Massilia litorea: one gene and its partner. The main gene of each other region encodes a partner of the protein of the gene in region 2 in a complex. Links are inferred from orthologs where the notes say so. Each region holds a gene or a part of one and is shown on either strand. Other genes may lie near its edges.

The links. The genes of interacting proteins can lie anywhere in the genome.
Region 1: the proteins of eno (region 2) and LPB04_RS10835 are in contact, whole or in part, in a solved structure (PDB 2FYM), measured with the Escherichia coli proteins. The link is inferred for Massilia litorea from one-to-one orthologs.

What each region holds. Positions count from the first base shown.
Region 1 is NZ_CP062941.1:2,438,418-2,442,541, forward strand. What follows is about bases 1-3,586. They hold LPB04_RS10835 (Rne/Rng family ribonuclease), read right to left. Parts: upstream 3,276-3,586; coding sequence 201-3,275; downstream 1-200. Other genes in these bases: chrA (chromate efflux transporter), read right to left, coding at 1-131. In the rest of the region: LPB04_RS10840 (RluA family pseudouridine synthase), read left to right, coding at 3,934-4,124. UniProt on the Escherichia coli protein: Endoribonuclease that plays a central role in RNA processing and decay. Required for the maturation of 5S and 16S rRNAs and the majority of tRNAs. Also involved in the degradation of most mRNAs.
Region 2 is NZ_CP062941.1:2,669,753-2,675,223, reverse strand. What follows is about bases 2,520-5,471. They hold eno (phosphopyruvate hydratase), read right to left. Parts: upstream 4,662-5,471; coding sequence 3,378-4,661; downstream 2,520-3,377. Other genes in these bases: kdsA (3-deoxy-8-phosphooctulonate synthase), read right to left, coding at 4,750-5,471; ftsB (cell division protein FtsB), read right to left, coding at 2,957-3,319; LPB04_RS11895 (helix-turn-helix domain-containing protein), read right to left, coding at 2,686-2,952. In the rest of the region: LPB04_RS11915 (methyl-accepting chemotaxis protein), read right to left, coding at 1-968; LPB04_RS11910 (SRPBCC family protein), read left to right, coding at 1,229-1,696; LPB04_RS11905 (ArsR/SmtB family transcription factor), read left to right, coding at 1,683-2,036; LPB04_RS11900 (DUF3224 domain-containing protein), read right to left, coding at 2,043-2,447. UniProt on the Escherichia coli protein: Catalyzes the reversible conversion of 2-phosphoglycerate (2-PG) into phosphoenolpyruvate (PEP). It is essential for the degradation of carbohydrates via glycolysis.

The DNA.
Region 1 (4,124 bases), 230 kb from region 2 along the record:
CGCTCGACCAGCTCGCTGTGCATCAGCGCGATCTGGCCGGCCGGGCCGCCGAAGCTGATGAAGCCGAGCTTGAGCCAGTAGAGAAAGGCGACGCGCAGGCTGACGGGGGCGGGTACGGGGTGATCGGTCATGGTCTCGGTGGTCCGACATAAAAAAAGGGAAGCACGCGGCTTCCCTTTTCGTTCAGCGACGCGGCCGGATTACTGGCGCGTGTCGACCTGGATCAGCGGCTCGTCGGCGAGCTTCGGTGCCGGCTTGCGGGCACGGCCGACGCGCACCGGGGCGGCTGCCTGGGCGGCCGCTTCCTGGGCTGCGCGCAGCTTTTCCGGATCGGTCGCGGCCAGGGTCAGGCCGGCGGCGCCGAGTACTTCGCTCAGGTCGGCCGCTGCCACTGGCGCAGGGGCCACTTGCGGAGCCGGGGCCGGAGCTGCAGCGACCGGAGCCGGCGCAACTGGAGCCGCAGCGGGTGCTTCGGCAACCGGAGCCGCGGCAACCGGCGCTGGCGCTGGAGCAACCGGCGCCGCAGCGACAGGTGCTTCCGCCGCAGGTGCTTCTGCGACAGGGGCCGCAGCTGCCTGCACAGGCTCGGCCACAGGCTTGGCAGCCGGCTTCGGCTGGGCCGCGGCGATCGAGGCCGCGGTCGGGAAGTACCAGGTCTGGTTCGTCGCTTCCGGCACGCCGAAAGTCGGCGCCGGCTTGGCGGCGGGAGCAGGGGCAGCCTTGGCCGCAGCCTTGGCTTGCGCCGCGGCGACCGAAGCGGCGGTCGGGAACGGCCATGGGGCCTGCTTGGCTTCAGCGCGACCGCGGCCACGGCCACGGCCGGTCTTCTCGGCGGCGGCAACCTTGGCGGCTTCCTCGTCGGCGACCGGCATGAATGCCGGCGTGCCTTCCTGTTCGCCCTCGCTGCCCTCGATCTCGCTGCCGTCGCGGTCGCGGCGGTTACGGTTGCGGCCACCACGGCGGCGGCGGCGGCGCGGCTCGTCGCCGCCTTCGGCGTCGAGTTCCTCGTTCGGACCGGCCGCGGTCACGGCCTTGACGGCGTGCTCGAGCTGGTCGCCGTGCGGCGTCGTGGTCGACAGTTCCGATTCAGGGGTCGGGATGGCGCTCATTGCGGCCGTCACGTTCAGTTCTTCCAGCTTGGCTTCGACCGGCTGCTGACGTTCTGCGCGTTCGCGCGGCTGGCGCGGTGCGCGTTCCGGGCGCTCACCACGTTCTGCACGTTCTGCGCGCGGTGCCGCTGCGGTTTCAGCGCCTTCGCGTGCCTCACGCGGAGCGCGCGGCTCGCGTGGCGGACGCGGTGGACGGGCCGGCTTCGCTTCCAGCTCGCCTGCCTTGGCGGTCTCGTCGACGCCGGCCTTCGCGCTCGTGTCTTTCTCTTCACGGCTGCGCTCGGACTTGCCGTTGCGGCCCTCGTTGCGGCCCTCGTTTCGTCCATTCCGGGCACGCGGGCCACGGCCATTGCGCTCGCCGCGTTCGGCTGGCGCCGGGGCGGCCGGCTTGACCGGCTCGGCCGCGACTGGCGCGGCAACCGGTTCCGGTGCGCCGAAGAAGAAGCTCTTGAGCTTGCCGAAGAAGCCGACCGGGGCCGGAACGACCGGCGCCGGGGCAACCGGCACTTCCACCGGCTTGACCGGTTTCGCCGCTTCGCTGCGGTCGACCACCGGCGCCGGCTGGGCCGGGGTGATGGTCTTGACGACGGCTTCCTGGCGCGGCTTGGCTTCTTCCTTCTGGCGCTTGCTGTAGGCCATGTCGGTTTCGGCCGTCTCGGCCAGCGTGTAGCTGGCGGCGGCTTCTTCCAGGCGCGGGTCGTCGTGCTTGATGCGCTCGAGCTTGTAGTGCGGGGTATCCAGGTGTTTATTTGGCACCAGGATCACGGTGATGCGGTGGCGGTTCTCGATCTTCAGGACTTCGCCACGTTTTTCATTTAACAGGAACGCGGCGACGTCGACCGGCACCTGCACGTGGATCGTGGCCGAGTTTTCCTTCATCGCCTCTTCCTGGATGATGCGCAGGACTTGCAGGGCCGAGGATTCGGTGTCGCGGATATGGCCGGTGCCCGAGCAGCGCGGGCAGGTCACGTGCGAACCTTCGGACAGCGACGGACGCAGGCGCTGGCGCGAAAGCTCCATCAAGCCGAAGCGCGAAATTTTGCCCATTTGCACGCGTGCACGGTCGTGGTGCAGGGCGTCCTTCAGGCGGGTTTCGACTTCGCGCTGGTTCTTGGCGACTTCCATGTCGATGAAGTCGATGACGATCAGGCCGCCCAGGTCGCGCAGGCGCAGCTGGCGCGCCACTTCGTCGGCCGCTTCGCAGTTGGTGTTGAAAGCGGTGGTCTCGATGTCCGAGCCGCGCGTGGCGCGCGCCGAGTTGACGTCGATGGAGACCAGGGCTTCGGTGTGGTCGATGACGATCGCGCCGCCCGATGGCAGCGGCACGGTGCGCGCGTAGGCGGTTTCGATCTGGTGTTCGATCTGGAAACGCGAGAACAGCGGCACATCGTCGCTGTAGCGCTTGACGCGATGCGCCATGTCGGGCATCACGTGGCTCATGAACTGCTGGGCCTGTTCGTAGATCTCATCGGTATCGATCAGGACTTCGCCGATGTCAGGCTGGAAATAATCGCGGATCGCGCGGATCACGAGCGACGATTCCTGATAGATCAGGAAGGCGCCCGACGCCGACTTGCCGGCGCCTTCGATCGCGCGCCAGAGTTGCATCAGGTAATTCAGGTCCCACTGCAGTTCTTCGACATTGCGGCCGATGCCGGCGGTGCGGGCAATGACCGACATGCCTTGCGGCAGGTCCAGCTTGTCCATCGTCTCGCGCAGTTCCTGGCGCTCTTCGCCTTCGACACGGCGCGACACGCCGCCGCCGCGCGGGTTGTTCGGCATCAGGACCAGGTAACGGCCGGCCAGCGAGATGAACGAGGTCAGGGCAGCGCCCTTGTTGCCGCGTTCTTCCTTCTCGACCTGCACCATGATTTCCTGGCCTTCGCGCAGGGCTTCCTTGATCGACGCATTGCGCACGTCGACGCCATCACGGAAATAGGAGCGGGCAACTTCTTTGAAGGGGAGGAAGCCGTGGCGGTCTTCGCCGTAGCTGACGAAGCAAGCTTCGAGGGAGGGTTCGATGCGGGTGATGACACCCTTGTAGATATTCGACTTGCGCTGTTCGCGTCCGGCCGTTTCGATATCGATGTCAATGAGTTTTTGACCGTCGACGATCGCTACGCGCAATTCTTCTTGCTGCGTAGCGTTAAACAACATACGTTTCATTTTTTACTCCGCGACCCAGGGGCCGTTCCAAAGCCGCCTTGCCAGGGCGGCGACACTACAGGGACATACGCGGGAGGGGAGAGCTGGAGGGGGGGGTATGCCCGGACGTGCGGCAGGGCGGGCAAAAAGCCCGCTGCCGCAACAGGGCGCATGGAGTCGATCGTCATGCCGAGGGCACGCCGTACCCGGACCGCTCATTGGCGAGCGGTACGACAGGGTGGAGGCAATGCGCGCAAAACCAGCCAGACCGTTTACAGCGAACATACCAAGTGTGCGACGGCAGGCGATTGGATCAGCCTTGACGCTCGCACCTTGAGGATGAGGCCTGCAACGGTCGGGCGAAACGACAAGCGTTATCGACACCATCAACCGGCGAGCTTCCAATCGGGAGCTTTCCGGTACTTATCCTTACAGTTCCAAACAATCCAATCCGGCACTCCTGCGCGCGATCCGATTACAACTGCGGTGCAACCTTGAACTGCGCAGGAATGTGCGTACACGTTTTTTCCATCGAATTTGCATGCCTGCGGGGCCGATGGAGCGCGCCCCTGTGTAAAATATCGTTTTAATTCTTACACCTGCAGAGGTTTCACCGCCGCCTGTCGATTATATATTCAAAATGAAGGACTTAGAGAGAATTTCTGGGAAGACAGTCCACATGAAGATGCAAAATGATGTTGTTCCCCCTTCATCACAGGCGTTAGCAGCAAGTTTCGTCACGATCACCGAAGAAGAAGCCGGACAGCGCATCGATAATTACCTGCTGCGCGTCTGCAAGGGCGTTCCGAAAAGCCACATTTACCGCATCCTGCGCTCCGGGGAAGTGCGCGTCAACAAGGGCCGCATCGA
Region 2 (5,471 bases):
TGCGTGGCGCTCTCGGCGTTCTGGCGCACGGTCGAGGTCAGTTCTTCCATCGAGGACGCGGTTTCCTCGAGCGCGCCCGCCTGCTGCTCGGTGCGGGCGGACAAGTCGAGGTTGCCGCTGGCGATCTCGGTCGAGGCGCCGGCGATCGCGCGGGTCCCGTGCTGCACTTCGGACACGACCTTGGCCAGGCCGTCGTTCATCGTGTGCAGGGCGCCCATCAGGTCGCCGACTTCATCGCGGCGCCGGCTGTCGAACTCGCCGCTCAGGTCGCCGCCGGCGACGGCTTCGGCGACCCGCACGGCATCCTTCAGCGGACGGGTAATCGAGCGCGTGATGGCCACGGCGGCCAGGGCGCCGAGTACCAGCATCAGGCCGTTGAGCAGCAGCGACAGGCGCGCGCGGTGTTCGAAGTCGGCGCGGATCGCGACCGTCATGCGGTCGATCGTCTGCCGCTGCAAGGCCAGCAGGTCCTGCAGCGCGGCCGAATAGGCCTGGGCGGCAGGATCGAAGCCCTCCGTGTACAGGCGCTCGGCGGCGGCGGCGTCGCCCGCTTTCTTCGCGTCCATCACCTGCACTTTCAAGGCCTGGTATTTGGCGCGCAGCGACTTGACCGTCGCCAGCTTCGCCTTTTCTTCCTCGGAAGTCAGCAGCGGCTCGATCTGCTTGATCAGTTCAGTGGAGGTGGTCACGCTGTCGGCAATGGTCTTGGCGAACACGGTGCTCAGGGTGGTGTCGGTACTGCGCGCGATCAGCGAAGTGCGGGCGATCGCAGAATATGTCATCGTGTTCCAGCTCGAGACCAGGCGCTCCTTGGTCAGCGGCACGGCCATCATCTCTTCGGTAGCCTGGGCGCCGGCACGCGCTGCGAACAGGGCGGACGCGGTGGCAATCGTGGCGAGTATCAGGATCAGTGCGAACGCAAGGGTAAGCCGGGTGCCGATACGCATGTTATTGAAAAAGTGATTCATGGGTCAGTCGTCTCTTTCTTGATTTCTTATAAAAACTTGCCATTGATTACCGCTGTAGGACTGGTCTTACGCAAATAAATATACCTTGGGGTGGAAGGAGAAGTCGATCAAATATCGTTTCTGAAAGGAAATTGTTACATGAAGTTGCTCGCTTGCAACAGAGCGCCCGAGGTTTTATGCGATGCGCATGTTCTTGCGCTCCGCATCAAATCATGCAACCATCCGGTTGCATTACTACCCAAATCAACAGGAGACCCGTGATGGACACGACCAGCCCCACTGACCGCATCGAACGCAGCATTGTGATCAAGGCGCCGCGCGCGCGCGTCTGGCGCGCCCTCGCCGACGCCGCCGAATTCGGCAGCTGGTTCGGCGTGAAGCTGGAAGAGGAGGCCTTCGTGGCCGGCCGGCCGGTGCGCGGGTACATCACCCACCCCGGCTATGAGCACCTGCGTTTCGAAGCCCGGGTCGAGCGCGTCGAGCCGGAGCAATTGCTGTCGTTTTACTGGCACCCGTATGCGATCGATCCCGCGGCCGACTACACGCAGGAAGAGCCGACGCTGGTGAGCTTCACCCTGGAGGACGGTCCGGAGAACGGCACCCGGCTTACCGTCGTCGAATCCGGTTTCGACAAGCTGCCGCCGCAACGCCGCGACGAGGCCTTCCGCATGAACGGCGCGGGCTGGGATGCGCAGGTGATCAACATCGCGCGCCATGTTGCCGGCTGAGAGGGAGCAAAAGGGCCTGGCCGAGGTGTTCGCGGCGCTGGGCGATCCGACCCGGCTGCAGCTTGTTTCCCTGCTCTGTGCCGGCGGCTTGCTGTCGATCGCCCAACTCAGCGCCGGTACGGCCATCACCCGCCAGGGCGTGACCAAGCACCTTCAGGTACTGGCCGAGGCCGGCCTGGTGCGCGACCAGAAATGCGGACGCGAGCGGCGCTGGCAGCTCGCCCCCGAGCGTATCGACGAGGCGCGGCGTAGCCTGGACGCCATCGGCCGCCAGTGGGAGCGCGCGCTCGGACGGCTCAAGGCCTTCGTGGAAGCGGACAGCCCGGACGGGTCCGCCTGACGCGTGTCAGGCTTGCGGCAGGACGTAATCGAATTCGTAGAAATGCTTGCGCTCCTCGATCCGGATGCGCATGGTGCCGGCGATGCCGGCCAGTTCGCCGGTGCCGGAATCGGGCACGACCGTGATCGACAGCGCCTGCGCGCCGCGCGCCATCGTGCCGGTATGCTGGACGACGAAGCTGCCGCTGCGTCCCTGCAGCTTGCCGCTCACGCGCTCGATGGCGACATAGCCGGCCGAGCCTTCGGTGGTCGTCATCGCCGACAGCATCTCGCCGACGCCCTGCCCTTCGAGTTCGCCATGGTAGTGCTTGTCGATCGCCATGCGGCCGGTCGTGACCCCGTCGCGCACCTCGGGCTGGCCCTGCGGGATGACGGTCACGTCGAACGGTCCTGCGGCGTGTTGCTGGCTCATGGTGGGCTTCCTTCTCGTTGGTGAAGAGATAGCGAACATTCTAGGCCAATCCGGGCGCTTTGCGGCCTTGAATCGACAAGGTGCTGATCGGACCAGTGCAGGGCCGCTGGCTGATCCCGCTGAGGTTGAACGCGTGGGCGGCCGAGCCGCCCACCCTACGGGTGCTATGACGAGACCCGTAGGGTGGGCGGGTCTCCCGCCCACGCGTTCAACGCACAGTGGAGCGGCCGCGAAATTTTCAGTGCGCCGCGCCCGGCATATGCAAATCGATCACCTTCATGATCGCCAGGGTGACGGACATGCTCATTTCGCCGCTGGCGAAAGCATGGCGCAGATCGGCCTGGGGAATGCCGGCGGCAGCGGCAAGGTGGGCCGTGCCTTCGGCGCGCGCGGCGACGGCGAAGGCGTCGAGGAGGACGGCCGGATCGCCGCTCTCGAAGGCGGCCGCCAGGAAGGCCGACAAGGCCTCGAGCGTCGCCAGTTGCGCTGCAGGATCGGTATTCATGGGTTCAATGCGTCGCGGCGGAATCGTGTCCGCCCTTGCCCGCCTTCGGCTCCGGCGGTGGCGGCGGGACGGTCATCGATTCGGTCGGCTTTTCGTCCTTGCGCAGCACCTGCACGAAGATTTCGTTCTGCTTGATCATGCCCAGTTCCAGGCGCGCGCGTTCCTCGACGGCGCCGGTGCCTTCGCGCAGGTCGCGCACTTCGGATTCGAGCTTGGCGTTGCGTGCCTTGAGCTTGTCGGTGTGGATTTGCGCCAGTGTGACCTGGTCGGTCATATCGGCGACGGCCAGCATGCCGCCCTTCCCCAGCCACAGGGGATACTGGATCAGCACGAGCAGTGCGGCGAGAACGAGCGTAATGATGCGCATGGAGACAGATCAGGAACGCGGGCCGCGCCACGATGGCCGGCCCGCGGAGTACGACAGATTACTTCAGATTATAGAAAGCGTCACGGCCAGGATAGCTGGCGACGTCGCCGAGGTCTTCCTCGATACGCAGCAGCTGGTTGTACTTGGCCATGCGGTCCGAACGCGACATCGAACCGGTCTTGATCTGCAGGGCGTTCAGGCCGACTGCGATATCGGCGATGGTCGAGTCCTCGGTCTCGCCCGAACGGTGCGAGATGACGGCCGTGTAGCCGGCGCGCTTGGCCATTTCGATGGCGGCGAAGGTCTCGGTCAGGGTGCCGATCTGGTTGATCTTGATGAGGATCGAGTTGGCGATGCCCTTCTGGATGCCCTCTTTGAGGATCTTGGTATTGGTGACGAACAGGTCGTCGCCGACCAGCTGCACGCGCTTGCCCAGGGCAGCGGTGAGCGTGGCCCAGCCTTCCCAGTCGCCTTCGTGCATCGCGTCCTCGATCGAGATGATCGGGTACTTGTCGCACCAGGTGGCGAGCATGTTGGTGAAGTCGGTCGCGGTCAGCTGCAGGCCTTCGCCTTCCAGGTGGTACTTGCCGTCCTTGTAGAACTCGCTGGCGGCGCAATCGAGGCCGATGGCGATCTGGGTGCCGGCTTCATAGCCTGCCTGCTCGATCGCCTGCATGATCAGCTTGATCGCTTCTTCGTGGCTCGAGACCGAAGGCGCGAAACCGCCTTCGTCGCCGACCGCGGTCGACAGGCCCTTCGCGTGCAGGATTTTTTTGAGCGTGTGGAAGACTTCCGCGCCGTAGCGGATCGCTTCCTTGAAGCTTGGCGCGCCGACCGGGATGATCATGAATTCCTGGATGTCCAGGTTATTGTCGGCGTGTGCGCCGCCGTTGATGACGTTCATCATCGGCACCGGCATCTGCATCGCGCCCGAACCGCCGAAGTAGCGGTACAGCGGCAGGCCCGCTTCTTCAGCGGCGGCCTTGGCCACGGCCATCGACACGGCCAGCATCGCGTTGGCGCCCAGGCGGCTCTTGTTCTCGGTACCGTCCAGGTCGATCAGGGTGCGGTCGAGGAAGGCCTGTTCGTTGGCGTCCAGGCCCATGATGGCTTCGCTGATCTCGGTGTTGATGTTCTCGCAGGCCTGCAGCACGCCCTTGCCGAAATAACGCTTCGGGTCGCCGTCGCGCAGTTCGATCGCTTCGCGCGAACCGGTCGACGCGCCCGACGGCACGGCCGCACGGCCCATCACGCCGGATTCGAGCAGGACGTCGCATTCGACGGTCGGATTGCCGCGCGAGTCAATGATCTCGCGGCCGATAATATCAACGATAGCACTCATGGTTTTTACACTCCAAAAAAGAAAATCGTCTCGCACATGAAAGTCGAGGCGCCTATCAGGCGCCTCGACTCGTAGCAAATGAATTACATCAGATCTTGAAGCTGTTCTCGAGGAAGCCAGCTCGCTTGACCACGCGGTCGATGTCGACCAGGGTCGTCAGCAGCTCCTTCATGCGGGCCAGCGGCACCGCGTTCGGGCCGTCGGACAGGGCATTCGCAGGGTCCGGGTGGGTTTCCATGAACAGGCCCGCGATGCCCGCTGCGACTGCCGCGCGCGACAGCACCGGGATGTGTTCGCGCTGGCCGCCCGAGGACGTGCCCTGCCCGCCCGGCAGCTGCACCGAGTGGGTCGCATCGAACACCACCGGGCAGTTCGATTCGCGCATGATGGCGAGCGAACGCATGTCGGAGACCAGGTTGTTGTAGCCGAAGGAGGCGCCGCGTTCGCAGGCCATGAAGTTGTCTTCGTTCAGGCCGGCCGCGCGTGCCGCATTGCGTGCCTTGTCGATCACGTTCTTCATGTCGCCCGGGGCCAGGAACTGGCCCTTCTTGATGTTCACGGGCAGGCCCGAACGGGCGCAGGCGTTGATGAAATCGGTCTGGCGGCACAGGAAGGCCGGGGTTTGCAGCACGTCGACGACGCTCGACACTTCCGGAATCTCTTCCTCGGTGTGGACGTCGGTCAGCACCGGCACGCCGATGGTCTTCTTGACGTCGGCGAGGATCTCCAGGCCCTTCTCGCGGCCGGGGCCGCGGAACGAGGTGCCCGACGAACGGTTCGCCTTGTCGAAGGACGATTTATAGATGAACG